2 linked regions of the Salipiger abyssi genome follow. The protein of the gene in region 2 interacts with the protein of the main gene of each other region in a pairwise test. Links are inferred from orthologs where the notes say so. Each region holds a gene or a part of one and is shown on either strand. Other genes may lie near its edges.

The links.
Region 1: the proteins of secD (region 2) and pheT interact in binary tests that used the Escherichia coli proteins (3 or more experiments, as listed by UniProt). The link is inferred for Salipiger abyssi from one-to-one orthologs.

What each region holds. Positions count from the first base shown.
Region 1 is NZ_CP015093.1:1,096,129-1,110,289, reverse strand. The notes cover bases 135-3,228. They hold pheT (phenylalanine--tRNA ligase subunit beta), read right to left. Parts: upstream 2,833-3,228; coding sequence 436-2,832; downstream 135-435. Other genes in these bases: Ga0080574_RS09025 (amino acid ABC transporter permease), read left to right, coding at 3,039-3,228; Ga0080574_RS09035 (carboxymuconolactone decarboxylase family protein), read left to right, coding at 135-357. In the rest of the region: more of Ga0080574_RS09035, read left to right, coding at 19-134; more of Ga0080574_RS09025, read left to right, coding at 3,229-3,887; Ga0080574_RS09020 (transporter substrate-binding domain-containing protein), read left to right, coding at 3,913-4,740; Ga0080574_RS09015 (amino acid ABC transporter permease), read left to right, coding at 4,778-5,668; Ga0080574_RS09010 (MBL fold metallo-hydrolase), read right to left, coding at 5,879-6,754; Ga0080574_RS09005 (Dps family protein), read right to left, coding at 6,879-7,316; Ga0080574_RS09000 (peroxiredoxin), read right to left, coding at 7,394-8,038; Ga0080574_RS08995 (hydrogen peroxide-inducible genes activator), read left to right, coding at 8,159-9,079; Ga0080574_RS08990 (efflux RND transporter permease subunit), read right to left, coding at 9,153-12,290; Ga0080574_RS08985 (efflux RND transporter periplasmic adaptor subunit), read right to left, coding at 12,319-13,479; Ga0080574_RS08980 (TetR/AcrR family transcriptional regulator), read left to right, coding at 13,708-14,161.
Region 2 is NZ_CP015093.1:3,310,482-3,324,519, forward strand. What follows is about bases 1,423-4,393. They hold secD (protein translocase subunit SecD), read left to right. Parts: upstream 1,423-2,062; coding sequence 2,063-3,724; downstream 3,725-4,393. Other genes in these bases: yajC (preprotein translocase subunit YajC), read left to right, coding at 1,747-2,034; secF (protein translocase subunit SecF), read left to right, coding at 3,726-4,393. In the rest of the region: Ga0080574_RS19680 (pentapeptide repeat-containing protein), read right to left, coding at 1-1,394; more of secF, read left to right, coding at 4,394-4,697; Ga0080574_RS19700 (sulfite exporter TauE/SafE family protein), read left to right, coding at 4,690-5,442; Ga0080574_RS19705 (Mth938-like domain-containing protein), read left to right, coding at 5,452-5,805; heme ABC exporter ATP-binding protein CcmA, read left to right, coding at 5,965-6,579; heme exporter protein CcmB, read left to right, coding at 6,576-7,232; Trk system potassium transporter TrkA, read left to right, coding at 7,326-8,702; Ga0080574_RS19725 (TrkH family potassium uptake protein), read left to right, coding at 8,706-10,220; Ga0080574_RS19730 (heme ABC transporter permease), read left to right, coding at 10,315-11,043; heme exporter protein CcmD, read left to right, coding at 11,040-11,198; Ga0080574_RS19740 (DsbE family thiol:disulfide interchange protein), read left to right, coding at 11,191-11,754; Ga0080574_RS26745 (hypothetical protein), read right to left, coding at 11,782-11,913; Ga0080574_RS19745 (FtsB family cell division protein), read right to left, coding at 12,104-12,403; Ga0080574_RS19750 (phosphoglycerate kinase), read right to left, coding at 12,919-14,038. UniProt on the Escherichia coli protein: Part of the Sec protein translocase complex. Interacts with the SecYEG preprotein conducting channel. SecDF uses the proton motive force (PMF) to complete protein translocation after the ATP-dependent function of SecA.

The sequences.
Region 1 (14,161 bases), 2.2 Mb from region 2 along the record:
TTTTGAATGGAGGGAGCCATGAGCTACAAGGAAACGCTGTCCGGTCTCAAACCGCAGGTCAAAAGCTTCAACGGCGCCATCGGCGACACCGCTCAGGGCTTTGGCATGATCGCCAAGAGCCTGCATGGCGACGGCGCGCTGAGCCACAAGCAGAAAGAGCTGGTCGCGCTGGGCATTGCCGTGGCGATCCGCTGCGAGCCCTGCATCCTGTTCCACACCGAAGCGCTGATCCGCCTGGGCGCCACCCGCGAGGAAATCGCCGAGACGCTGGCGGTCAGTGTCGAAATGGGCGGCGGACCGGGCGTGATGTACGGCTCCAAGGCACTCGCCGCGTTTGACGAGCTGTCGGCGGCCTGAGCGTTCGCGAAAAAAGCAAAACGGCGGTGCCTGCGAGGCGCCGCCGTTTTTTCTTGCGTTGCGTATCGTGCGGGGGCGTCAGCCGCGCAGCGTGCCGCCGGTGGCTTTCCGCACCTTCTCGACGATCTTGCCGGCCACCGCCTCGATGTCCTTTTCGGTGAGCGTCGCGTCGCTGGGTTGCAGGCGCACGGTGATGGCCAGCGATTTGCGGCCCTCGCCGAGGCTGCCGCCGACGAATTCGTCGAAGACCCGCACCTCTGAAATCAGCGTCTTGTCGGCGCCGGCCGCGGCGTTGACCAGATCCAGAGCCGCCACATCGGCATCGACCACGAAGGCGAAATCGCGCTCGACCGCCTGAAGATCGTTCAGCACCAGCGCCGGACGGCCGGCGCCCGATTTGCGCGGCAGCGGGATCTCTTCCGGCCAGAGGGTAAAGCCCACCGCCGGCCCCTTGACGCCCATCTCGTGCAGCACCTTGGGATGGATCTCGCCGAAGATGCCCAGCACCTTCTTGGGGCCGAGGCAGAGCTTGCCGTGACGGCCCGGATGCCACCATTCGCGGGCGCCGCGCAGGATCTGCATTTTTGCCGGCGCGCCCATCGCCGCAAGCACCGCCTCGGCATCGGCCTTGGCGTCGTAGAGATCGACGGGGCGGGCGGCGCCATGCACATCCTTCGGTCCGGTGCGCCCGACCAGCAGGCCGGTCACCAGCATGTGCTGCTCGCCCGGTTCGCCGCCGTGGAAGGCCGCGCCGACCTCGAACAGCGCGACATCGGCAAAGCCGCGCGCCTGGTTGCGCGCCGCCGCCTGCAACAGGCCGGGCAGCAGCGCGGGGCGCATATGGCTCATCTCCGAGCTGATCGGGTTGGCCAGCATCGTCGCATCGCTGCCGCCGCCGAAGAGCTCCGCCGAAGCCTTGTCGATGAAGCTGTAGGTGACGCATTCGTTATAGCCGAGCTCCGCCACGGTGCGCCGCGCGATCTGCTCGCGCTTTTGCATCGGCGACAGGATCGGCGCCGGCACGCCGCTCTGCGGGCGCGGCATCGGCTTGCCCTGAAGCTTGGTGAGCGAGGCGACGCGGGCGACCTCTTCCACCAGATCGGCCTCGCCCATCACGTCGGGGCGCCACGAGGGCACCTGCGCCATGTCGCCGTCGAGCGTGAAACCGAGCGCGGTCAGCGTCGCGCGCTGCTCGTCGGCCGGGATCTCCATGCCCACCAGCGAGACCACGCGGTCGGTGTCGAGCCTGTAGGCGCGCGTCGTGTCCGGGGTCTTGCCGGCAATCACCACCTCGGAGGCCTCGCCGCCGGCGATATCGAGGATCATCTGCGTCGCCGCCTCGATGCCGGGCGCCGCCGATTCCGGGTCGATGCCGCGCTCGAAACGGTAGCGCGCGTCGGAATTGATCTTGAGCGCGCGACCGGTATAGGCGGTGCGGATCGGATCGAACCAGGCGGCCTCGAGGAACACGTTCACCGTCTCGTCGCTGACGCCGGTGGGCTCGCCGCCCATCACGCCGCCAAGGCTTTCCGGCCCGGTCTCATCGGAGATCAGTATCATCCCCGGCTGCATCGTATAGGTGCGCTCGTCGAGCGCCTCCAGCGTCTCGCCGCCCGCCGCCGCATGCACGCGCAGCCCGCCCGACATCTTGTCGGCGTCGAAGACGTGCAGCGGGCGGTTGCGGTCGAAGGTGAAGAAGTTGGTCACGTCGACCAGGAAGGAGATCGGGCGCAGGCCGATGGCCTTCAGCCGGTCCTGAAGCCATTGCGGCGAGGGGCCGTTCTTCACGCCCCTGATGAGCCGCCCGTAGAAGACCGGGCAGCCCTCGCTGGCGCTCTCGTCGATGCTCACCGAAACCGGGCAGGGGAAGGCGCCGGGCACGCTCACCTCGGGGATCGGCTTCAGCGTGCCGAGCCCGCGCGCCGCCAGATCGCGGGCGATGCCATGCACCCCCAGCGCGTCGGGGCGGTTGGGGGTGATGGCGATCTCGATCACCGGATCGACCTTGGCGGGATCGTTCTTCGCCAGCCAGTCGGTGAATTTTTCGCCGACCTCGCCGGTCTCCAGCTCGATGATGCCGTTATGCTCGTCCGAGAGCTCCATCTCGCGCTCCGAGCACATCATGCCAAAGCTCTCGATGCCGCGGATCTTGCCGACCTGGATCGTGGTGTCGATGCCGGGCACATAGGTGCCGGGCTTGGCCACCACCACGGTGATGCCCTCGCGCGCATTGGGGGCGCCGCAGATGATCTGGCTCTCGCCCTCGTCGGTCATCACGGTGCAGACCCTGAGCTTGTCCGCGTCCGGGTGCTTTTCGGCTTTCAGCACCTTGCCGATGGTAAAGGCCGCCAGACGGTCGGCGGGGTTCTCGACCCCTTCCACTTCCAGTCCGAGATCGGTCAGCGCCTCGGTGATCTCATCGACCGAGGCGGTGGTGTCGAGGTGGTCTTTCAGCCAGGAAAGCGTGAATTTCATCGCAGGGGCGCCCGGGTTGGTTTCCGTGTCGCGTGGCTCTTACCGGATCGCGGCGGAAGGGGAAAGGGGCGCGCGCCCGGGCGGCGGCGCGAAAACCCCGTCCCGCGTCGGATTGGGCGGTTTGCCATCGCGGAAAATAGCCTTACTCTCGCCCCAGGACGGCCCTCCGGGGCAAGCGCGGACCGCAGCCGAGGGTTTCAGACCTGATGACCACCAATCCGGATCTCGACAGCCTGCTTGCGCAAAGCCGGCGCCGCACCCGGCTGGGGCTCTGGCGGCGCAACGCGTCGGACTGGCTGCTGTTCCTCGCCGGCGCCGGGCTGATCCTCTGGGGCATCGTCGCCGGCGCGCAGGCGATGCGCTACAACTGGCAATGGTATCGCGTGCCGCGCTATTTCTGGCGCGAGATCGACGGCGAGCTGATCTGGGGCCCGCTGATGCGCGGCCTCTTCGTGACGCTGGAGATCACCCTCTGGGGCGCGCTGCTGGCCTTTGCCATCGGCCTCGCCGTGGCGCTTTTGCGGCTCTCGCGCTCTTACGCCGGGCACGCGCTGGCCACCGCCTATCTCGAGATCATCCGCAACACGCCGCTGCTGGTGCAGATGTATCTCTTCTATTTCGTGCTCTCGCCCATCCTCGGGATCGAGCGCTTCTGGACCGGGGTGCTCTGCCTTGCGGTGTTCGAGGCCTCGTTCATCTCCGAGATCCTGCGCAGCGGCATCCTGTCGGTGCCGCGCAGCCAGTGGGAGGCGGCGGCCTCGCTGGGGATGCGCCCCTATGCCACCTATCGTAAGGTGGTGCTGCCGCAGGCGGTGCCGCTGATGCTGCCGCCGCTGACCTCGTCGCTGGTGAACCTGACGAAAAGCTCGGCCATCGTCTCGACCATCGCTGTATTCGACTTGACGAACGAGGGCCGCACCGTCATCGCCGATACCTTCATGACCTTCGAGATCTGGCTGACCGTCGCGGCGATCTATCTCGTGCTGACGATCGGCCTGTCTTCCGTCGCCGCCTGGCTGGAACGCCGGGCGCGCCGTTTCGCAGACCAGAATTGACTCGTTTCAAAGGGGAGCAACCCAGATGAGATTTTTCCGAACCCTCGCCCTGGCCGCCACCACCGCGCTTGCGCTGGGAAGTGGCGCCGTCGCGCAGGACACCCAGTCGGCGCTGTCGCAGGACAGCGTGATCGAGCAGATCAAGCGCGCCGGTGTGCTCAAGGTCGGCATGTCCACCTTTGTGCCCTGGGCGATGCGCAACACCGATGGCGAGCTGATCGGCTTCGAGATCGACGTGGCCACGAAACTGGCCGAGGATATGGGCGTCGAGGTGGAATTCGTACCCACCGCCTGGGACGGCATCATTCCCGCGCTGATCGCGGGCAAGTTCGATGTGATCATCGGCGGCATGTCGATCACGCCGCAGCGCAACCTGACGGTCAATTTCACCCAGCCTTACGCGCGCAGCTCGCTGGGCGTCATGGCGCATATCGGTGAAAGCGAGGATATCGCCTGGCCCGAGGGCTACAATTCCACCGATGTGACCTTTGCCTGCCGGCGCGGCGGCTCGCCCTGCGAATACCTGAAGGAGACCTTCCCCAAGGCGACCCTGCGCCAGTTCGACGACCAGAACCAGGTGATCCAGGAGGTGCTGAACGGCAACGCCAACGCCATGGTCTCGTCGCAGCCGCTGCCGAGTTTCATCATCTACGACAACCCCGAGGTGGTCTTTGCGCCCACCGACGAGCTGATCGAGGCCTCTTCGGAGGGTTTTGCCGTGCGCAAGGGGGATCCTGACGCGCTGAACTTCTTCAACAACTGGATCCTCGTGCGCACGCAGGACGGCTGGCTGAAGGAGCGTCACGATTACTGGTTCGGCGGCCGCCCCTGGGCGGACCAGGTGCCGGAATAAGGCAGTCGGGGCGGCCCCTGCGCCGCCCCACCTTGGCATGTATCCCGATCCCGACCGAAAACGCCGTTTCGGCCTGACCGATCTGATCCTGATCGCGGGCGTGCTGGGCGCGGTGGCCTATCTCTGGCACCGCGTCTCGGACGTTCTGGCCTATAAATGGAGCTGGTCCTACCTGCCGCGCGCGCTGTTCCGGCCGGGCGAGAGTGGCTGGTGGGAGCCCAACCTGCTGCTCGAAGGCTTCCTGACGACGATCCGGCTGTCGCTTTGGGCGATGCTGCTGGCCAGCCTGCTCGGTCTGGCGCTGGGCATCATGGCGAGCCGCAGGCGGCTGCTGCCCCGGCTGACCACCACCGCCTATGTCGGTCTGATCCGCAATGTGCCGCCGCTGGTCTTTGTCTTCGTGTTCTATTTCTTCGTCTCGTCGCAGGTCATTCCGGCGCTGGGCGTGGATGTCTGGGCGCGCAATCTGGGCCCCGGCGCCGAGCGGGTGGTCGCGCTTTTCGCCGGGCCGCCCAACCTGCTCGAGAACTTCCTCGCCGGCGTGCTGAGCCTCGCGATGTTCGAGGCGGCCTATATCGCGGTGATCGTGCGCGCTGGCATCGAGGCGGTGCCCGAGACGCAGGTCGAGGCGGCGCGCAGCCTCGGTCTGTCGTCCTGGCAGGCGTTCCGCCTGGTGGTGTTCCCGCAGGCATTGCGCAAGGTGACGCCGCCGCTGGCCAACCAGTTCATCATGCTGGTCAAGGACAGCTCCATCGTGTCGCTGATCTCGGTGCAGGAGCTGACCTTTGCGGGCACCGAAATCGCCGTCTCCTCGCAGCGCCGGTTCGAGACCTATATCGTCGTCGCGGCGCTCTATTTCATTCTCTGCTACGGGCTGTCGCGCTGGTTCGCGCGGCTGGAGCGGCGGCAGGCGCTTGGTCAGGGCTGAGCTTCTGCCATGCGCTGCGCCGCTGGCACGGGCGGCTTTGGCGTATTTGGAAAGAGAAGACGCACAAGGGCGTCTCCCTGCATCTTCTTCTCCTTGAAAAAGACGCCCGCCGAAGGCGTCCGGCATGGTCATCCCTGCGGCCTCCGGAACAAAACACCGTCCGGACAAGAGGGGTAGGGTGGGCAATTCTGCCCACCCTCCGGCGCCGGGTCAGCGCGGCTCGAAATAATCGAGCGGGATCTTCAGATAGCTGCGGCCATTGTCCTCGGGCGCGGGTTTGCGGCCGCCGCGAATGTTGATCTGAAGCGCCGCCAGCATCAGCTTGGGCAGCGGCAGGGTGGCGTCGCGGGCATCGCGCACCGAGCGGTACTCTGCCTCGGAAGGCGCGTCCTTGAGGTGGATATTCGCCGCCTTGTGCTCGGCCACCGTGGCCACGCATTGCGCCTCGCGGCCCTCGGGCGCGTAGTCGTGACCGACAAAGAGCCGCGTGTCGTCGGGCAGCGCCAGGATGCGCTGGATCGACTCGTAGAGCTCTTTCGACGAGCCGCCTGGGAAATCCGCGCGCGAGGTGCCGCTGTCGGGCATCATGAACGTGTCGTGCACAAAGGCCGCGTCGCCCGCCACATAGGTGACCGAGGCCAGCGTATGGCCCGGCGAGAACATCACCCTGACCGGGATCTCGCCCACCATGAACTCGTCGCCATCGGCAAAGAGCCTGTCCCACTGGCTGCCGTCCTGCGGAAAATCGCCGGGCAGGTTGTAGATGCCGGTCCAGAGTTTCTGCACGCCGGTCACCTTCTCGCCGATGGCGGTGGGGGCGCCGAGCTGCTCTTTCAGCCAGGGGGCGGCGGAGAAATGGTCCGCATGCGGGTGGGTGTCGAGGATCCAGACGATCTCGATCCCGGCCTCGCGCACATAGTCGAGGATCTGCTGCGCATTGGCGGTGGTGGTGGCGCCGGCCTGCGGGTCGTAATCCCAGACGGGATCGACAATGGCGCCTTTCATGGTGGCGGGGTCGTGGAAGACGTATTGCCAGCTGCCGGTGGCTTCGTCCCAGAAGGATTTGACGGTCGGATGGTGGGTCATGGTCTCCTCATCTCTTGTCGGCTCTTGCTGCACCCGCACGGGTACCTGTTGCAAGAGTAATGTTCGAAAATGCGAATGTGTTCCGCATCGGCGTGGGGGCGGCGCAAATGTCGCGCCGCCCGGGTCATTTGCGGCTGGCTTTCATCATCCAGAGCTGCTGCTCGTGCCAGGCCAGACGGTCGGTGAGCAGCCCGGCGGAGGGCTCGTCGCCGGCCTCCTGCGCGGTGGCGATGGCGGCGCGCAGCTCGGCTGCCAGCGCATCGTGTCCGGCGATCAGCGCGTCCACCATGGCGGCGGCGGATTGCGCCGGTGCGGCCTCTTCGCCGCCGAGCGTCAGGAACTCGGCGAGGCTGGCGGGCGCATAGGCGCCGAGGCTGCGGAGGCGTTCGGCGATCTCGTCGAGGCTGTTCCAGAGCTCCTGATACTGCTCTTCGAAAAAGCCGTGAAGCTGGCGGAACTCCGGCCCCTCTACATTCCAGTGATAGCCATGGGTCTGGACATAGAGCCGGAAGGTCCGGGCGAGGATGCGGGTCAGGCTGTCTGTATGGGCGGTTGCGGTCATCGGATCGGTCCTTTCGGGCAGGGGGCAAGCGGTGTTTCGGGAAGCCCCGGCGCGCGGGCGGCGCGCCAGGGGAGCGGTCAGAGCTGGCGGGTGGAGAAATACCAGTCGACCGTGTCGTAGCCTTCGCCGGCGCGGGCCATGGCGGCCTCGGGCGTGGCGGGGGTGGGCACGATCACCGGATCGCCGGGCTTCCAGTTCTCGGGCATCGCGCATTTGTTCTCGTCAGCGGTTTGCAGCGCCACGAGCAGGCGATGGATCTCGTCCACCGAACGGCCCGCGTTCATCGGGTAATAGACCATGGCGCGCAGCACGCCCTCGGGGTCGATGATGAAGGTCGCGCGCACCGCCGCCGTATCCGAGGCGCCGGGCTGGATCATGCCGTAGCTCTGCGCCACCTTCATGTTCAGGTCGGCGATGATCGGGAAGTTGATCTCGACCCCGAACTTCTCCTTGATGTTCAGCATCCAGGCGATGTGGCTGTAATGGCTGTCGATGGAGAGGCCGAGCAGCGCGGTGTTCATCGCGGCGAATTCATCCTGCTTCTTGGCGAAGGCGATGAATTCGGTGGTGCAGACCGGGGTGAAATCCGCCGGGTGCGAGAACAGGATCAGCCACTTGCCCTTGTAGTCGGCATTGGTCTTGCGGCCGTCGGTGGTGGGCGCGTCGAAGGCCGGGGCCGGTTCGTTGAGGCGCGGCATCTGCGGTTGGGTGTCTTCGGTCATGGATCTGGTCCTTTTCTTTCAGGGTCTTTCGTGAGGCATCGTCTTGCGATGACCCTGATTTAGGGGATGCCGATAAATTAATGAAATTGATTTTATCTACATATATGATAGATTTACTCTATGATGAATCCTCAGATCACCCTGCGCCAGCTCCGCTTTCTGCTGGCCCTCTCCGAAGAGCTGAATTTCTCGCGCGCCGCCGAGATCTGCCATGTCACCCAGCCGACGCTGAGCGCCGGGCTGCGCGAACTGGAGGAGCGGCTGGGCATACAGCTCGCCGAGCGCACGAAGCGCTCGGTCATCATGACGCCGCTCGGCGCGGAGATCGCCGAGCGGGCGCGGGCGCTGCTGCTTGCGGCGGAGGATATCGAGGTGCTGGCGGCGACGCAGGGCCGGCCCGACCGGGGCGATCTGCGGCTGGGCGCGATCCCCACGATCGGGCCGTTTCTCATCCCAAGGGCGCTGCCGCGGATCCGCGCGGGCTTTCCCGAGCTGCGGCTGTTCCTGCGCGAAGAGATGACGGAATCGCTGGCCGAGGGGCTGCTGGCCGGGCGGCTCGACCTGATCCTCTTTGCGCAGCCCTTCGATATCGAGGGGATCGAGGCGCTGCATCTCTTCGATGACGGCTATCACCTCGCGATGCCGCCGGGCGTGTCGCGGTTTGGCGGAGGGCCGGTGAGTGGGCAGGCGCTGGAAGGCGCGCGGCTGATGCTGCTGGAACGCGGGCATTGTCTGCAACGGCACGCGCTCAAGGCCTTTCCGGATCGCGATATCGAGCAGGACGAGAGTTTTTCCGCCACCAGCCTCGCGACGCTGATTTCCATGGTGAGCGAGGGGCTGGGGATCACCCTGCTGCCGGATCTGGCGATTCATGCAGGCGTGCTGACCGGGCAGGAGATCGCGCTGTCGCCGCTGAGCGATGCCTGCCCGCGCCGGGTCATGCTGGGCTGGCGTCCCGGCAGCCCGCGCGCCGAGGTGTTCCGGGCGCTGGGCGACATGCTGCGCGCCACCCATGAGGCGATGCTGGCCGGGGCGGGGTGAGGCCCCCAGAAACGCAGCGCGCCGCCCGGGTGGCTCCCGGACGGCGCGGCGCAGGTCATAACCGGGTGACCGGTCAGGCGGTCTTGGGGTCTTTCTCCGCCGGGGTCTCGGTCGCGCGTTTGCGGCCGAAGATCCGCTGCACGATGACGAAGAACAGCGGCACGAAGATCACGCCCAGCACCGTGCCGGTGATCGTCCCGCCCAGCACCGCCGAGCCGACCGCCGTGCGCCCGCCGGCGCCCGCGCCGGAGGAGAGCACCAGCGGCACCACCCCCAGTGAGAAGGCCAGAGAGGTCATGACGATCGGGCGGAAACGCTGGCGCGCGGCCTCCTTCACGGCGGTATAGAGATCCTCGCCCCCGTCGTAGCGGTCGCGTGCGAACTCCACGATGAGGATGGCGTTCTTGCCGGTCAGACCGATCACGGTCAGCAGGCCAACCTGGAAGAACACGCCGTTCTCGAAGCCGAACCAGTAGGCTGCCCCCATGGTGCCGAGCACGCCGATGGGCATGGCCAGCATCACCGAGAAGGGCACCGTCCAGCTTTCGTAGAGCGCCGCGAGGCAGAGGAAGATCGCCGCGAGCGACAGCGCGTAGAGCAGCGGCGCCTGGCCGCCGGATTCGCGTTCCTCCAGCGACAGGCCGGTCCAGGCCACCGCGTAACCCGGCGGCAGCTGTTCGACCATGCGCTCGATCTCGGCCATGGCCTCACCAGTTGTCACACCGGGGACCGGTTCACCCTGAATCTGCATCGACGGCACGCCGTTGTAGCGGGACAGGCCCTGCGGGCCGTAGGTCCAGCGTTCGGTGGTGAAGTTGGCGAAGGGCACGAGTTCTCCGGTCGCATTGCGCACCCGCCACTTCTGGAGATCGGAGGGCGTGGCGCGGCTTTCGGGCGAGCCCTGCACATAGACGCGCTTGATCCGTCCATTGTCGTTGAAGTCGTTCACGTAGGACCCGGCCCAGGCGATCGACAGCACGTTGCCGACATCGGTGGGCGTGACACCCACGGCCCCGGCGGCGCGCCAGTCGATATCCAGCGCGAATTGCGCCGCGTCTTCCAGCCCCGAAGGACGGGCGGACGCGATCAGCGGGCTTTGCGCCGCCATGCCGAGCAGCTGGTTGCGCGCTTCCAGAAGCTGTTCATGCGTCTGGCCGCCCTGTGCCTGAAGATAGAAGTCGAAGCCCGAGACGTTGCCCAGTTCGATCACCGACGGCGGCACGATGGGGAAGACCATGGCGTCCTGGATGCCCATGAAGGCGGGGAAGGCACGTCCGGCGACGGCCTGCACGCTTTGTCCGGGGCTCTGGCGTTCCTCCCAGTCCTTCATCCTGACAAAGACGATCCCCATGTTCTGGCCCTGACCGGAGAACGAGAAGCCAACCACCCCGAATGTCGAGACGATGTTGTCGCCTTCGTTCTGGGTGAAGTGGTCTTCGACCTGCTGGACCACATCGCTGGTGCGCTCTGCCGTGGCGCCGGTGGGGGCCTGGATCAGCGTGATCAGGATGCCCTGGTCCTCCGCCGGCAGGAAGCCGGTGGGCGTGTTGTTGAACAGGAACACCATGCCGTAGCCAAGCGCCGCATAAACCGCGATGATGCGCAGCGGGCGGCGGATCAGCCAGCCCACGGTGCCGCCATAGCCGCCCGTCAATTTGTCGAAGCCGGTGTTGAACCAGCCGACCGGGCCGCGATGCGTGTGATGCGCATCCTTGCCGCGCAGGATCGTGGCGCAGAGCGCCGGCGTCAGGGTCAGTGCCACCAGCACCGATAGCGCCATGGCCGAGACGATGGTGATCGAGAACTGTCGGTAGATCACCCCGGTCGAGCCCGGGAAGAAGGCCATGGGCACGAACACCGCCGACAGCACCAGCGCGATGCCAACGAGGGCGCCGGTGATCTGGCCCATGGATTTGCGGGTCGCATCGCGCGGCGAAAGCCCCTCCTCCTCCATGATCCGCTCGACGTTCTCCACCACCACGATCGCGTCGTCCACCAGCAGGCCGATGGCCAGCACCATGGCGAGCATGGTCAGCGTGTTGATGGTGAAACCGGCGGCGGCGAGAATGCCGAAAGTGCCGAGGATCACGACCGGCACGGCCAGCGTCGGGATCAGCGTCGCCCGCAGGTTTTGCAGGAAGAGCAGCATCACGAAGAACACCAGGATGATGGCCTCGATCAGCGTCTTCTGCACCTCGTGGATCGAGATCTCGATGAAAGGCGTGGTGTCGTAGGGGATCACATAGCTCACCCCGTCGGGGAAGTACTGCGAGTATTCCTCGAGCCGTTCCTTGACCATCTCGGCGGTGTCCAGCGCGTTGGCGCCAGAGGCGAGCTGAAGCGCCATGCCCGCGGCGGGCTGGCCATTATAGCGCCCGATGGTCGCGTAGTTCTCGGCCCCGATCTCGACCTCGGCCACGTCCTGAAGCAGCACCAGACCGCCATCGGTTTCCGAGCGCAGCACGATGTTGCGGAAATCCTCGGGCGTGGAGAGCAGCGACTGCGCGGTGATCGTGGCGTTGAGCTGCTGGCCCTCTGGCGCGGGCAGCGCGCCGAAGGAGCCCGCCGAGATCTGCGCGTTCTGCGCCGAAACGGCGTTGACCACGTCGTCCGGCGTCATCTCGAATGCGGCGAGCTTGGAGGGGTCGAGCCAGATCCGCATGGCGTATTGCGCGCCGAAAACCTGCGCGCCGCCGACACCTTCGATCCGGCTGAACTCGTCCACCAGATTTGAGTTCATGTAGTCCGAGAGGTCCGCCTGGTCGAGCGACCCGTCCTCGGAAATCAGGGCGATCACCATCATGAAGGAGGAGGAGGATTTCTCGACCGTGACCCCCTGCCGCTGCACTGTTTCGGGCAGCAGCGCGGTGGCCTGGCTGAGCTTGTTCTGCACCTGCACCTGCGCCACGTCCGGGTCGGTGCCCGATTCAAACGTCAGGGTGATCGAGGCCGTGCCCGCCGAGGTCGAGGAGGACGACATGTAGCGCATCCCGTCGAGCCCGGTCATCTGCTGTTCGATGAGCTGGGTTACGGTATTCGCCACCGTCTGCGCCGAGGCACCGGGATATTGCGCGCTGATGCGCACCGAGGGCGGCGCGATCTGCGGATACTGCGCGATCGGCAGGGTCAGGATCGACAGCACGCCGATCCCCATGATGAGGATTGAGATCACCCAGGCAAAGACCGGGCGGTCGATGAAAAAACGGGCCATGACGGACTCCTGGCGCCTGTGGCGCGGGTTATTCGGTGGCGGGCTGCGCGGTTTCGGCGGGACGTTCCTGCGGGGAAACGGTCATGCCGGGAGAGACTTTCTGTAGGCCCGCGACGATGATGCGGTCACCGGGAGCAAGACCTTCGGTCACCACCCAGTTGGCACCCTGATCGCGCTGGACCTCCAGCTCGCGGGTCTCCACGACGTTCTCGCCATTCACCACCATGGCCATCGGACGGCCGCGACGGTCGCGGGTCACGCCCTCTTGCGGGACCAGGACGGCGTCCTGAACCACGCCCTGCGGCAGCTCGACCTGCACATACATGCCGGGCAGGAGGAACTGTTCGGGGTTGGGGAATTCCAGCCGCAGCACCACGACGCCGGTCTGCTCGTTCACATGCGGCTCGGCAGCGGCGAGGCGCCCGGTATGCTCGTATGTCGACCCATCCGCGAGGCGCAGCGTCACGACCTGATCGCTCTCTTCGGCCACGGCCTGGCCGGAGCGGCGCCAGCGGAGGATTTCCGCCGCCGACTGGGTCACGTCGACATTCACCGGATCAAGCATGCGGATCGTGGTCAGGGCGCTGGCCTGCCCGGCGGTCACAAGCGCGCCCTGCGTGGTGTCGCTGAGGCCGGCGACACCGGACAGGGGCGCGCGGATCGTGGTGCGTTCGAGGTCAATCTCGGCGGCCAGAAGGTTGGCTTCGGCGACTTTCACCGCAGCTGCGGCGACATCGCGCGCGGCGATGGCATCGTCGAGGTTCTGCTGGCTGGTGACATTGCGCTGACGCAGCTCGGCCTGCCGGGCTTCTTCGCGCTCGGCGGAGGCCAGCTGTGCGCGGGCCTGGGCCAGCGAGGCTTCGGCGGCGGCTTTCGAGGCCTCGTAGGAGGCAGCGTCGATCCGGTAGAGCGCGTCGCCCTCTTCCACGGGGCGGCCCTCTTCGAACAGGCGTTCGGTGACGATGCCGCTGACCTGCGGACGGACCTCGGCAACACCGGACGCGGCGACACGGCCCGGCAGGGTCGAGGTCAGGGTCACGTCCGAAGAGTCGAGGGTTACAACGGTGACGGGCTGCGGCGGCTGCTCGCCGCCGCCCTCCTGCGCGGTTGCGGGGAGTGCGGCCGAGGCCGCGGCCAGGCCGGCGGCCGCAAGGGTACGGCGCAGGATTCGGGGGAAACCTATGAGCATATCTTCACTCCGAGAAAGGCGTTTGGCCGCTGATTTTGCGGAACTTGCTTGCATTGCGATAAGGAAACCGGCAGGTTTTGTAAAGCGCACAACGCCAGCGGGAGAGATTTTCTTCCGCAGTGCAACATGCGGGGACATCAATTGCAAAAGCCTTCATCAACCGCTTCGGACGTTTTGCCGCGCCGGCGGGGCCGCCCGGTCCAGATCGACCAGGAAACGCGCGAGTGCATGGTGCTCGATGCGGCGGCGGCGCTGCTTGCCTCCTGCCGGCTGGAGGAGGTGAGCATGTCCGCCATCGCGCGCGAAGCGGGCATGTCAAAGCGCACGCTTTACACGATTTTTTCCAGCCGCGAGGCGCTGCTGGGCGCCAGTTTCGCGCGCATCGGCCGCACCCTGTTCCGGCCTCTGACCGACGAGGAGCGTCGTGGGCCGCTATCCGTGCGTTTACAAACGCTGCTGACGCTCGATCACGCACCCTGTTTCGAAAAGATGCCGCTCGAGCTGCTGCGCGCGGTGGTGACAGAGGCGCCGGTCTATCCCGGCATCGCCCGGCAGCTCGATTCGGGCGGTCGCGGGGCGCTGATCCGCTATGTCAGCGACGAGTTGTCGCTTGCGGTGGCGCGAGACGAGATCGTGCTGGAAGAGATCGACGCCGACCTCGCGGCGGAGCTGCTGGTGGATA
Region 2 (14,038 bases):
GGCTGCAATTTTGCTATGGTGGTATCATCCACCGATCTCAGCGCAGCCCCTCGGAGAGTAGCGGCGCTGAGATTGGTGCGATCGTCCATCTTCGCCTCGCTGAGGATCGCCCCCTGCATCTGCGCCGCGCCGAGGTACGCCCCCTGCATCTGCGCCCAGCTAAGGTCCGCCCCCTGCATCTGCGCGTCGAAGAGGTTCGCGTTTCGCAAATCTCGCGAAGCCAGATCCCGCGATTTCAGGTTAATCAGATGCGCGTGCCAATAGCGCTCCCACTCGGATTCGAAGCTCCGGGCGCGTTCGGACAGCCGCGTTTGGCAGTCTTCTTCCGACGCGTCCGTACCGAATATTTCAGCGCAATACCTTGTTCGCTGCGCTTGCGCAGTCTTGTCGAGGTCGATTTCAGATTGCACGAGGGTTTCGCAAATCGGGCTTGGGACGCCGCGCTGTTCGCACCAGCGCCAGCGGTATGCCTCGTGTGCTTCGTTGAAGCCAAGCCAGCCCTCCGGCACATAGGACAGATCGACGCCAGAAAGCTGTGCCGGTGCAAGCGCGACGAGCGGGTGGCCCGGAATGTCATCGCTTATGGGGTGATTGTAGGCGAATGCGTCTTCTTCCTCCAGCCCGTCGTGTGCGGCCAAGGCTTCTGCGTCCAGCCGGGCATAGATTGTCCGGGCATAGGTGCTTGCGGGTTCGGCAGCGCGGAACCAGCCAAGTAGGCAGATTGTCACGAAAACGAGCGTGATCGCGGATCGCCATGCAATGCGAAGCGCCTTTGGCTCCTTTGCCTGCCAGTCGGGGCCTCGCTTGCCGTTCAGACGGCGCATCTGCCGCCAGCTCGCTTGGGCCATGTAGAGCGCTAGCAGAAGGCTCGCCCCGCATGCCCCGAGGGTCAGCCACGGGTCGTGCTTGGGCATGGAGCGCCACCAGAACCAGCCAAGCACGATGAGCGGTGCGGCGTAGGCCAGAAAGAAGCTGACAACCCAGACCAGCCAGCGCGCAGGACGGCGGCGCAGGGCGCCTTTGCGACTCATCAGCGCGTAATCTGTGATAAGCCAAGGCAGGACATGTTCGCCCAATGTCCGGATCCGGGGTTCCTTGAGCGCGTCGAACAGGGCCTCCCACAGTTTTAGTAGCTGGAGGTGGAAATAGATGAACAGCGCTGCTCCAAGAACGGGGGCGACATAGAAGAAGGTTTGGGTGGGGACCGAAACGTTGACGAGCGGCAGTTGGGTTTCGCGTTCGACAATGAAGAAATCCGCGTCCTGCACGCCGACGAGAGTCACGCCGACGAAAGCCATATAAGACAGCAGACCGAACCAGTTTGCTTTTGCGCCTCTGGTCAACACGTCCACCCGGTCGATCAGGGGCTGAAGGTTGGTTGGCAGTCCTGCCATTCTCATTCACCTCGTCAAATCATGACCGTTTTGCAGACGTCATATACAGAAACGCCGGCCCGGCCCCTCGTTACCGGGGCGAGCCTAGCCTGTCTCGGCCCGGTTGGAAAAGAGCCTCCCGCCCCGGGCTTGATCCGGGGCCTCATGGCCGACGCCGAGGCCCCGGGTCGAGCCCGGGGCGGGTGTGCGGGGGAGGGGCCGGATCGCGTCCGGGGCGGGACAGGCGGGGCGCGTCAGGCAGGCTTGCGTGAGCGGGGCCTCAGCCGCCTTGCATCCGCTACCGTTCGCACATAGGTTCCGCGCGACTTGCAAGGGGGGCCTCCCCCGCCACCATCCAACGAGGAGCCCGCCCATGGAAGGCAGCGCCATTGCCCAGTTCGTCCCGCTGATCCTGATCTTCGGGATCATGTATTTCCTGCTCATCCGTCCGCAGCAGAAGAAGGTCAAGGAACACCAGAAAATGGTGTCGGCGCTGCGCCGGGGCGATCAGGTGGTGACCCAGGGCGGGATCATCGGCAAGGTCGCGAAGGTCAAGGAAAACAACGAGGTCGAGATCGAGATCGCCGAGGGCGTCAAGGTCCGCGTCGTGCAGAACACCATCAGCCAGGTGCTCTCCAAGACCGAGCCGGCCGAAAGCTGATCTCTGACCGAAGAGGGCGCGCGTAAGCATGCTGCAAATCGATACCTGGAAGCGCGTCCTGATCTGGGCGCTGGTGGTCGCGGGGCTGGTGCTGGCGGCGCCCAACCTCTTCTATAACCGCGTCGAGACTCACAACGACGCCGTGAAAGCCATCGAGGCAAGCGGCGCCACGCCCGAACGCGAGGCGCAAGCGGCCGGGTGGCCGAGCTGGCTGCCCTCGGATCTGGTGAATCTCGGGCTCGACCTGCGCGGCGGCGCGCATCTGCTGGCGGAGGTCAAGGTTGCCGATGTCTATGCTGCGCGGATGGAGGCGCTCTGGCCGGATGTTCGCGACATCCTGCGCGATGCCCGCGACGAGGTCGGCACCGTGCGGCTGCAACCGTCGGAGCCCGGCACGCTGCGGGTGCGGATCTCCAACCCCGACGGCATGGAGCGCGCGCTGGAGCTGGTGCGCGGTCTGGCGCAGCCGGTGGTCTCGCTCACCGGCGCCGGTGCCACCGACCTGCAAGTGGCGGGCGAGGGCAGTGACGTTATAGTCACCTTCTCGGAGGCCGAAAAACAGGCCACCGACGAGCGCACCCTGCGCCAGTCGCTGGAGATCATCCGCCGCCGCATCGACGAGGTCGGCACGCGCGAACCCACGATCCAGCGCCAGGGCGCCGACCGGATCCTCATCCAGGTGCCGGGCATCGGTTCCGCCGCCGAGCTGAAGGAGATCATCGGCACCACGGCGCAGCTCACCTTTCAGCCGGTGATCAGCCGGTCCACCAACGCCAATGAAAGCCCCGGTGTGGGCAACGAGATCCTGCCGTCGCAGACCGAGGACGGCGTCTATTACATCCTCGAACAGGCGCCCGTTGTGACCGGCGAGGAACTGGTCGACGCGCAGCCTTCCTATGACCAGAACGGCCGCCCGGCGGTGAATTTCCGCTTCAACCCCTCGGGGGCGCGCAAGTTCGGCGATTACACCGCCGAGAATATCGGCTCGCCCTTCGCCATCGTGCTCGATGACGAGGTGATCTCGGCGCCGGTGATCCAGAGCCACATTCCCGGCGGCTCGGGCATCATCACCGGCAATTTCTCGGTCGAGGAAAGCACCAATCTCGCCGTGCTGCTGCGCGCCGGCGCGCTGCCCGCGGGCATGGAGTTCCTCGAGGAACGCACCATCGGCCCCGAGCTCGGGCAGGACAGCATCGAGGCGGGCAAGCTCGCCACCGGCGTGGCCTTTGCCGCCGTGCTGGTCTTCATGGTGCTGAGCTACGGGCTCTTCGGGCTCTTCGCCAATGTGGCGCTGATCCTCAATATCGCGCTGATCATGGGTATCCTGTCGCTGATCGGGGCGACGTTGACGCTGCCCGGCATCGCCGGCATCGTGCTGACGGTCGGCATGGCGGTGGACGCCAACGTGCTGATCTTCGAGCGCATCCGCGAAGAGCTGAAATCGGCGCGCGGCCCGGCCCGGGCCATCGAGCTCGGCTATGAAAAAGCCCTGTCGGCCATCGTCGACGCCAATATCACCACCTTCATCACCGCCGTGATCCTCTATGTCATGGGCTCCGGCCCGGTGCGCGGCTTTGCCATCACGCTGGGGCTCGGCATCGTGACCTCGGTCTTCACCGCGATCTGGGTGACGCGGTTGCTGCTGGTGATGTGGTTCGAACGCCGCCGCCCCCGGACTCTGGAGATCTGATATGCGCCATCTGAGACTGGTCAAGGACGGAACCGCGTTCGATTTCTTCAGGCACTGGAAGATGTGGCTCGGCATCTCGGCGTTCATGATCGTGCTGGCCATGGTCAGCTTTGGCCTGCGCGGGCTGAATTACGGCATCGACTTCCGCGGCGGCACGACGATCCGGACGGAGAGTACGCAGCCGGTGGATGTGGGCGCCTATCGCGACGCGATCTCGGCGCTGGGGCTGGGCGACAGCACCATCTCCGAGGTGTTCGACCCGAGCTTTGGCCCCGACCGCAATGTCGCCATGGTGCGCATCCAGGCACAGGACGATCAGGAGGCGGTCACCCAGGAGACCATCGCCGCGGTCGAGGGCGCGCTTCAGGAGATCGCGCCGGACATCCAGTTCGTCTCGGTGGAGAGCGTCGGGCCGAAAGTGTCGGGCGAGCTGATCCAGACCGCCTTTCTGGCCGTGGGCCTCGCGATCGCGGCGGTGCTGATCTATATCTGGCTGCGCTTCGAATGGCAGTTCGCGCTCGGCGCGGTGCTGGCGCTGGTGCATGACGTGCTGCTGACCATCGGCGTGTTCTCGGAAGTCGGCATCAAGTTCGATCTGGCGATCATCGCGGCGCTGCTGACCATCGTGGGCTATTCGCTGAACGACACGGTGGTGGTGTTCGACCGGGTGCGCGAGAACCTGATCAAGTACAAGAAACGCCCGCTGAAAGAGGTGCTGAACCTCTCGATCAACGAGACGCTGAGCCGCACGATCATGACCTCGCTGACCACGCTTCTGGCGCTGTTCTCGCTCTTCGCACTGGGCGGCGACGTGATCCGGGGCTTTGTCTTTGCGATGATCTGGGGCGTGTTCGTCGGCACCTATTCCTCGATCTTCGTGGCTTCGGCGATCCTGCTCTGGCTGGGCGTCAAGCGCGACTGGTCGAAACCCGAGGCGGAGGCCGAGGCCAAGGCGGCGGGCACGAGTGTCTGAGGCCTTCGCCCAGGCTCTGGCGGCGCCGGGGCTCTGGGCGATGCTGGCCACCTGCTTTGTCGCGGGCCTGGTCTATGGCTTTGCCGGCTTTGGCGCGGCGCTGGTCTTTATGCCGGTGGGAGCGATCTTTCTGCCCGTCGAGGCGGCCATTGCGTCCTTTAATATCGCGGCCATGGTCTCGGTCGTCACGGTGCTGCCGCGCGCATTGGGCGAGGTGAACCGCAAAGCGACCGGGCTCATGGTGCTTGCGGCGCTGCCGATGGTGGCGCTGGGGATCCGGGTGCTGAAGCTCGCGGATGTCACGGTGCTTCGCTGGGCGGTGGTCGGCGTGGCGGCAGTAACGCTGGTGGCGCTGGTGACCGGCTGGCGCTATCGCGGCGTGCCGGGGCCGGGCATGCGCGCGGCGGTGGCCGGTGCGACCGGCTTCGTCGGCGGTGCCACCGGGCTGCTGGGACCGGTGCTGATCCTTTTTCAACTTGCGGGGCAGGACAGCGTGGCGCGTTCGCGCGCAACGATCCTGGTCTTTCTCACCGTCACCTCTGTGTTGCTTTTGCCCCTCATGGCGATGCAGGGCGTGTTGACGCGTTCGGCCATCCCCCTTGGTCTTCTGATGCTTTTGCCCTATGGTTTGGGCACGAAAGTGGGCCAGGCGCTGTTTGATCCGGCACGGGAGGGGGAATACCGTGTCGTGGCCTACCTGATCATCGCGACGGCAATCGTGCTGGGATTGCCTGTGTGGGACTAGGGGACAACCATGCAGATGAATGAAATCAGCTTTGGCGGCGCTCAGCCGGTCGACGGTTACGGCCCGGGATTCTTCCGGGTCGGCGGGCGGCCTCTGGGCGGCGCGCTGTGCCTGTCGAGCGACGGCTGCCGCTCCTGGGGCGGGCTGGACGATGCCGAGGCGCTGCTGGCGCTGGCGGGCGATGTCGATGTGCTCTTCGTCGGCACCGGCGCCGAGATCGCACCGCTGCCGAAGCCGCTCCGCGAGCGGCTCGAAGCCGCCGGGCTCGGGGTTGAGGTGATGAACACGCCCTCGGCCTGCCGCACCTATAACGTCCTGCTGGGCGAGGGGCGCCGGGTGGCGCTTGCGGTGGTGCCGGTCTGAGAGGCCTGTGGCGGGGTCTGCTCGGGCAGGCCGGCGTGGCGCATCTGGCCAGGCTGCGATTTTTGAGTATTTGCAGAAAGATGAAAGCCGCAGGTGGGCGCGGGGGATGCGCGGTTTTGGCGCTTTCCCCACGGGCTTTGCTGCGGTAATGGCTCGGCCATGATGCTGAGCGTGCGCGATCTTGCGGTCTCCCGGGGCGGGGTGCCGGTGCTGGAAGGGGTGAGCTTCGATCTCGCCGCCGGCCGGGCGCTGGTGCTGCGCGGACCCAACGGTTCGGGCAAGACCACGCTCTTGCGCACCGTGGCCGGGCTGCAACCGGCGCATGAGGGCCGCATCGAGGGCGCCGGCGAGCGCATCGCCTATGCCGGCCATTCCGACGGGCTCAAGGCCATGCTGAGCGTCACCGAGAACCTGAGGTTCTGGGCGCAGGTCTTTGGCACCAAAGAGATTTCCGACGCGCTGCGCGATTTCGACCTGGAGGCGCTCAGCGACCGTCCGGCGGGCACGCTCTCGGCAGGGCAGAAACGCCGGCTGGGGCTGGCGCGGCTGATGGTGACCGGGCGCCCGGTCTGGGTGCTGGACGAGCCGACCGTATCGCTCGACGCGGCCTCGGTGGCGCTTTTCGCCGCTGCCGTGCGGCGGCATCTGGAGGCGGGCGGCGCGGCGCTTATGGCGACCCATATCGAGCTGGGGCTGGAAGAGGCCGAGATCTTCGACGTCACCCCCTTCAAGGCGGCGCCGCGCGCGGCGAAACAGGACGAGGCCTTTCTGTGATCGCGCTTTTGACACGGGATCTGCGGCTGGCGGTGCGCGCCGGCGGGGGCTTTGGCCTGGGGCTGGCGTTTTTCCTGATCGTCACCGTGCTGGTGCCCTTCGGCGTCGGTCCGGAAACCGGCCTGCTGGCGCGGATCGCGCCCGGCGTGCTGTGGATCGGCGCGCTGCTCGCCTGCCTGCTGTCGCTCGACCGGATCCTTGCGCTCGACTGGGAGGACGGCTCGCTCGATCTGCTGGCCACCGCGCCGCTGCCGATGGAGGGCATCGTCTCGGTCAAGGCGCTGGCGCACTGGATCACCACCGGGCTGCCGCTGGTTCTGGCGGCGCCGCTGCTGGGGGTGCTGCTGAGCCTGCCGCGCGATGGCTATCTCTGGCTGTTGGTCTCGCTGGCGCTCGGCACGCCGGCGCTCTCGGTGATCGGCACCTTCGGCGCGGCGCTCACGGTGGGGCTGAAGCGCGGCGGGCTGCTGCTGTCGCTGCTGGTGCTGCCGCTCTACGTGCCGACGCTGATCTTTGGCGCCGAGGCGGCGCGGCGCGGAGCGGAGGGGCTGGCGGTGCAGACACCGCTCCTGATGCTGGCGGGCATCAGCGCCGGGGTGATCGCGCTTTTGCCCTTTGCCAGTGCCGCCGTGTTGCGCATCAACCTGCGCTGAGCCGGGGCCGCCCGCGCGGCGCGCGGCAGGGCGTTGACCGCCCGGTGTCCGCATGTCATGCCACGGGAATAGCGGTCCAGGGATGAGAAGCGCATGAAGGTCATCATTTGCGGTGCGGGGCAGGTCGGCTGGCAGATCGCCCGGCATCTCTCGGGCGAGCGCAACGACGTCACCGTCGTCGACAACAACCCCGATCTGGTGCGCCGCGCCACCGACACGCTCGACGTGCAGGGGATCGCGGGCTTTGCCTCCTACCCGGATGTGCTCGACAAGGCGGGCGCGCGCGACGCCGACATGATCATCGCCGCCACCTATTCCGACGAGGTCAATATGGTGACCTGTCAGGTGGCGCATTCGATCTTTGCCATTCCGCGCAAGGTCGCGCGGCTGCGCTCGCAATCCTATCTGACGGCGATCTATTCCGATCTCTACCGCCGCGATCACATGCCCATCGACGTGGTGATCAGCCCCGAGAAAGAGGTGGCCGAGGCGGCGCAGCAGCGGCTCTCGGCCCCCGCCGCCTTTGACACAGAGCGGTTCCTGAACGGCGGCGCGCAGCTTCTCGGCCTCACCATCGAGGATGGCTGCCCCATCGTGAACACGCCGCTGCGGCAGCTCTCGGATCTGTTCTCGACCCTGCGCTCGGTCGTGGTGGGGGTGCGGCGCGAGGGGACATTGTTTGCACCCGAGCCGGGCGACCAGCTTTTCCCCGGCGATTCCTGCTACGTGATCGTGCACAAGGACGATATCCGCCGCACGCTGGAGATCTTTGGCAAGTCGCAGCGCAAGCAGGAGCGCGTGGTGGTGATCGGCGGCGGCAATGTCGGGCTGGCGGTGGCAAGCGCGCTGGAGGCCCGCACCGAGCGCATCCGCGCCAAGGTGATCGAGCGCGACCGCAAGCGCGCCGAGCGGGCGGCGGATGCGCTGGAGCGCACCATCGTGCTGCATGGCGACGGGCTGGATGCGGGGCTGCTGGCCGAGGCCGGGATCGACCGCGCCGACGCGGTGCTGTGTGTTACCGACGACGACAAGACCAACATGCTGGCGGCGGTGCGCGCCAAGGCGGCGGGCTGCCCCTTTGCCATCGCGCTGGTCAACGACCCGACCATGGTGCCGCTGATGGAGCCGCTGGGGGTCGATGCCTATATCAACCCGCGCGCCACCACCGTGAGTTCGATCCTGCGCCATATCCGTCACGGGCGGGTGCGCTCGGTCTATTCCATCGGCGATGCCGAGGCCGAGGTGATCGAGGCCGAGGTGCTCTCGACCTCCTCCATGGCCGGCAAGACCATCCGTGAGATCGACTTTCCCGAGGGTGTTCTGGTCGGCGCGGTGCGCAAGGGTGACAAGGTGGTCAAGATCACCGGCGGGCTGCGCATCGACGACGGCGACCGCATCGTGATCTTTGCCATGGCCAAGGATGTCGCGCAGGTGGAGCGGCTGCTCCAGGTCTCGATCGACTTTTTCTGAGCCATGGGAGCCCTTTACCGCCTGCCGCTCTTCCTGCTGCTCACCGGGCTCGCGAGTGCGTCGATGGTCCTGCCGGCGGTGGTGGCGCTGGCCGAGGAAGAGTTTCACGACGCGCGGGCCTTTTTCTATTCGGCGCTGGTGGGCATGGTGCTGACCGTGCTCATCGCCATCGCGCAGGCGACGCGGCGGCACAACCGTTCGGCCTCGCGGCAGCTCTTGGCGCTGATGGGGGCCTTTGTGCTGCTGCCGGCGGTGCTGGCGGTGCCGTTCCACGAGGCGCTGCGCACCACCACCTTTCTCAATGCCTTTTTCGAGATGGTGTCGAGCCTGACCACCACCGGCGCCACGCTCTTCGAGCCGTCGCGCCTGTCCTCGGCAGAGCATCTCTGGCGCGCGCAGGTCGGCTGGCTCGGCGGGTTGCTGATGTGGGTGGCGGCGGCGGCGATCCTGGCGCCGCTGACGCTGGGCGGGTTCGAGATCACCGCGCGCGGCGAACCGGGGCAGAGCGTCGATGCGCTGGCCGGGCGGCGCGACATGTCGGACCCGGCGCAGCGGCTGGGAGCGTCCTCGCGGATCCTGGTGCCGGTCTATGCCGGGCTGACGCTGGCGCTGTGGATCATGCTGCTGCTGGCGGGCGACCCGCCGCTGGTGGCGCTCAGCCACGCGATGTCGACCATGGCGACCTCGGGCATCTCGCCGGTGGGCGGGCCGATCAACGCGCCGAGCGGGCTTGCGGGCGAGATGATCATCTTCTGTTTCCTGTTCTTCGCGCTGTCGCGGCTGACCTTTTCCGGCGACACCGGCGCCTCCTACCGCCCCGGGCTGCGCGAAGACCCCGAGTTCCGCATGGGGCTTTCCATTGCCGCGCTGGTGCCGGCGGTGCTGTTCCTGCGGCACTGGATCGCGGCCTTCGATGTGGGCGGCGAGCAGAATCTCGAACTGGCGCTGCGGGCGCTCTGGGGCGGGGTGTTCACCGCGCTCTCCTTCCTGTCGACCACCGGTTTCGTCAGCGCCGACTGGGCCGAGGCGCAGGGCTGGTCGGGCCTGTCGACGCCGGGGCTGATCCTGATGGGGCTGGCGATTGTCGGCGGCGGCGTGGCGACCACGGCGGGCGGGGTGAAGCTGCTGCGGATCTATGCGCTCTATCTCGCCGGCAAGCGCGAGCTGGAGCGGCTGGTGCATCCCAGCTCTATCGGCCGCTCGGGCGTGATGGCACGGCGGATCCGGCGGCAGGGGGCGTTCATCGCCTGGGTCTTCTTCATGATGTTCGCCATGTCCATCGCGGTGTTCTCGCTGATCTTCGGCCTCTTCGGCATCGACTTCGAGAACGCCATGGTGCTGACCATCGCGGCGCTTACCAATTGCGGCCCGCTGATCCCGGCGGCGGCGGAGCTGCCGGTGGATCTGGCGGGGCTGAGCGCCGGGGCCAAGCTCACGGTCTGCGCGGCGATGGTGCTGGGTCGGCTGGAGCTGCTGGCCATTGTGGTGCTGCTGACGCCGGATATCTGGCGCGACTGAGCGCGGCCCGTCGCGCCCCTGCGGCAGGAGGCGTCATTGCGCCTGACGGAAATTTCAGGTGAAACCGGGCGATGTTTGCGATAGAGGCAGGGCCATGTCGATCTGGGAATATGCCAACCCCGTCAAATTCATCCGAACCACGGATATCGTGCTGCCGTGGATCTCGGCGGCGGCGGTGCTGTGCCTCGTGACCGGGCTGATCTGGGGGTTCTTCTTCACCCCCGACGATTACCGTCAGGGCTCGACGGTCAAGATCTTCTACATCCATGTGCCCGCCGCGATGATGGCGATCAACGCCTGGGCGATGATGCTGGTGGCGTCGCTGGTCTGGATCATCCGGCGCCACCATGTCTCGGCGCTGGCCGCCCGCGCCGCCGCCCCGGTGGGCGCCACCTTCACGGTGATCGCGCTGGCCACCGGTGCGCTCTGGGGGCAGCCGATGTGGGGCACCTGGTGGGCGTGGGATCCGCGCCTGACCTCGTTCCTGGTGCTGTTCCTGTTCTATCTCGGCTATATGGCGCTGTGGTCGGCGATCGAGAATGACGACACCGCCGCCGACCTGACCTCGATCCTCTGCCTCGTGGGTTCGGTCTTTGCGATCCTGTCGCGCTATGCGGTGCTGTTCTGGAACCAGGGGCTGCATCAGGGCGCCTCGCTGTCGCTGGACGCCGAGGAGAACGTCTCGGACGTCTACTGGTATCCGGCGCTGGTCTGCATCGCGGGCTTTGTGCTGCTGTTCATCGCGCTGGTCTTTCTGCGCACGCAAACCGAAATCCGCGCCCGCCGTGCGCGCGCGCTGCTGGCACGGGAGCGCCGGGCATGATGCCGGATCTGGGAAAATACGCCTTTGCGGTGCTGGCCTCCTACGGGGTCAGCCTGGGGCTGCTCGTCGTGCTGGTCGGGCTGAGCATCGCGCGCGCCCGCAAGGTGCGGGCCGAGCTTGCGAAAATCGAGGAACGGATCAAATCCAATGGCTGACACGCAGACCGGACCCAGGAAGAAGATCTCGCTGCTGATGATCCTGCCGCCGCTGATCTTTGCCGCCTTCGCGGTGATGGCCTATCTCGGCATGCAGCGCGGCGACACCAGCATTCTGCCCTCGACCTTCATCGGCCGTCAGGCCCCGGCGCTGCCGGAGGAGACGCTCGAAGGCTTCCCCTCGGTCGCCGATGCCGATCTGCGCAGCGGCGAGGTGACGGTGGTGAATTTCTGGGCCTCCTGGTGCCCGCCCTGCCGCGCCGAACATCCCCGGCTGCTGGAGCTTCAGGACGAGGGCGTGCGCATCGTCGGCGTGAACTTCAAGGACAAGGCCGGTGCCGCATCGGGCTATCTGGCGGAGGCGGAGTCGCCCTTTATCGGCGTGCCCTACGATCCGCAGGGGCGCACGGCGATCGAATGGGGGGTGACCGGCCCGCCCGAGACCTTCATCGTCGCGGGCGACGGCACGATCCTGCACAAGCATACCGGCCCGCTGGCCGGCACGCTCTATACGGATGTGTTCCTGCCCAAGCTGCACGAGGCGCTCGGGCGCTGACCCGGTCGGGGTGCCGCAGAAATCTCCTCAGAGATCGCAGGGCGTGCTGATCTCGGTGTTGCTCGCATCGCAGCTCGGTGGCTGGCCATGTGCGGCATAGGCGCCGAACACGGCCAGAACGGCAAGTGCGGCGGCCTGGAGGATGGTGAGGGTTTTCATTCTGCTGCCTCGGGGATTTTTGTTGTTTTTGCTCGTCTCGTGACAGAAATGTGCGCCGCGCCCGGGCTTTTTCAAGCCTGAGAAATGTGGCGGGCGCGCTGTGGCACCCCGTCTGGCGGAGAGTTGCGCAGCAAAGCGGCGGTGGGGCGGATTTCCGCGCGTCAGAGCGGCGAATTGCGAAGAAGGCGGCTCAGCGCACCACGATCTCGTCGGCGCGCATCAGGCCCAACACATCGCGGGCCTGCTGATCGAGCAGATCGAGATCGAGATAATCGTCCGACAGGCGCCGCGTCAGGTTTTCCATGCGCGCCACCTCGGTTTCGAGCGTGTCGAGCTCGGCGGCGAGCCGTTCGCCCTCGACCTCGATCTCGGCGCGGCGGAACAGCCCGAAATCGCCCTGCACGGCGGCAAAGACGAAATACCCCGAAAGACTCAGGGTGATGGCCGCGTAGATCACGACTCCGAATGCGGGTTTGCGCCTTGCGCTCATGGGGTGCGCTCTTGCTCTGCCTTGTCAGCCGCATCTCTGGCGGATGCGTGACAGGGACTATGCCACAGGTGATTCGCGAAGGGAATCCCTCCTGGCAGCGCTTGCGGTGAAAAACTTCGTGACCGTGGTGGCAGGAAAACCCGGCGAGGGCGTTGGACTGGCCAAGAGGGGATGGGCAGGGATTAGGTGCCCGCCAGCGCGCCGGAGGTTCACTTTGGAAAACGTGAGACACAAGCCGCGTCATCGACGGGCTGCGGGCTGGCGGCCCGACAGATAGATCCTCTCGATTTATCCCGGCCAAATCCGAAGGACCTCGCAACGATACGCGGACGTCGGCAAATCGCCGGCCCGGGGGGCGGCCCGTCGATGGCGCGGCGGCTTCGCCTTGTTCCGCGCCGGGGCAACGCTCAAAAAGTTGCGGAAACAGGACCGGCGTTTTCCGAGGGAAGCGACGGTGAGCAGATCTGCCCACCGTCTACCGGTATTGGGAATCGCTGGCGACCGTGTGGACCGGCTCAGCCCAGGGCGGCGACGCCGGGCAGGACCTTGCCTTCCATCCATTCCAGGAAGGCGCCGCCGGCGGTGGAGATATAGGTGAAATCCTCCGCCGCGCCGGCCTTGTTGAGCGCCGCGACCGTGTCGCCGCCACCGGCGACCGAGACCAGCTGACCATGCGCCGTGGCAGCCGCCGCGTGGGCGGCCGCGGCATTGGTGGCCGCATCGAAGGGCGCGATTTCGAAGGCGCCGAGCGGGCCGTTCCAGATCAGCGTCTCGGCCTTGTCGATGGCGGCCTTGACCGCCTCGACGCTGTCGGGGCCGGCATCGAGGATCATCGCATCGGCGGGGCAGGCATCGGCGGGCACGGTTTCGGAGGGGGCGTTTTCGCGGAATTCGCGCGCCACGACCACATCGCCCGGCAGCAGGATCTCGCAGCCGGCGGTTTCCGCTTTGGCGATGATCTCCTTTGCGGTGCCGGCCATCTCGTGCTCGCAAAGCGATTTGCCGACATCGATTCCCTTGGCGGCGAGGAAGGTGTTGGCCATGCCGCCGCCGATCACCAGCAGATCGACCTTTTCCACCAGATTTCCCAGCAGTTCCAGCTTGGTGGAGACCTTGGCGCCGCCCACGACCGCCAGCACCGGGCGCTTCGGCGTGCCGAGCGCCGCGTCGAGCGCTTCCAGCTCGGCCTGCATCAGCCGGCCGGCGCAGGCCGGCAGCAGATGCGCCAGCGCCTCGGTGGAGGCATGGGCGCGGTGCGCCGCCGAGAAGGCGTCGTTGCAGTAGATATCGCCAAGCGCGGCATAGCGTTTCGCCAGCTCCGCGTCGTTCTTTTCCTCGCCCGGCTCGAAGCGGGTGTTCTCCAGCAGCACCACCTGGCCGGCATCGCAGGCGTCGATCACCACCTCGGCCTCGTCCAGCGTGGCGAAATGCACCTTGGTGCCAAAGGCCGCCTCGATCGCGGGCACCAGCATCTTCAGCGACATCTCGGGCACCACCTTGCCCTTGGGCCGGCCGAAATGCGCCAGCAGCACCGGCTTGCCGCCGCGCGACAGGATGTCCTGCACCGTGGGGCCGACGCGCTCGATGCGGGTGGCATCCGTCACTTCGCCGTTTTCCACCGGAACGTTGATGTCG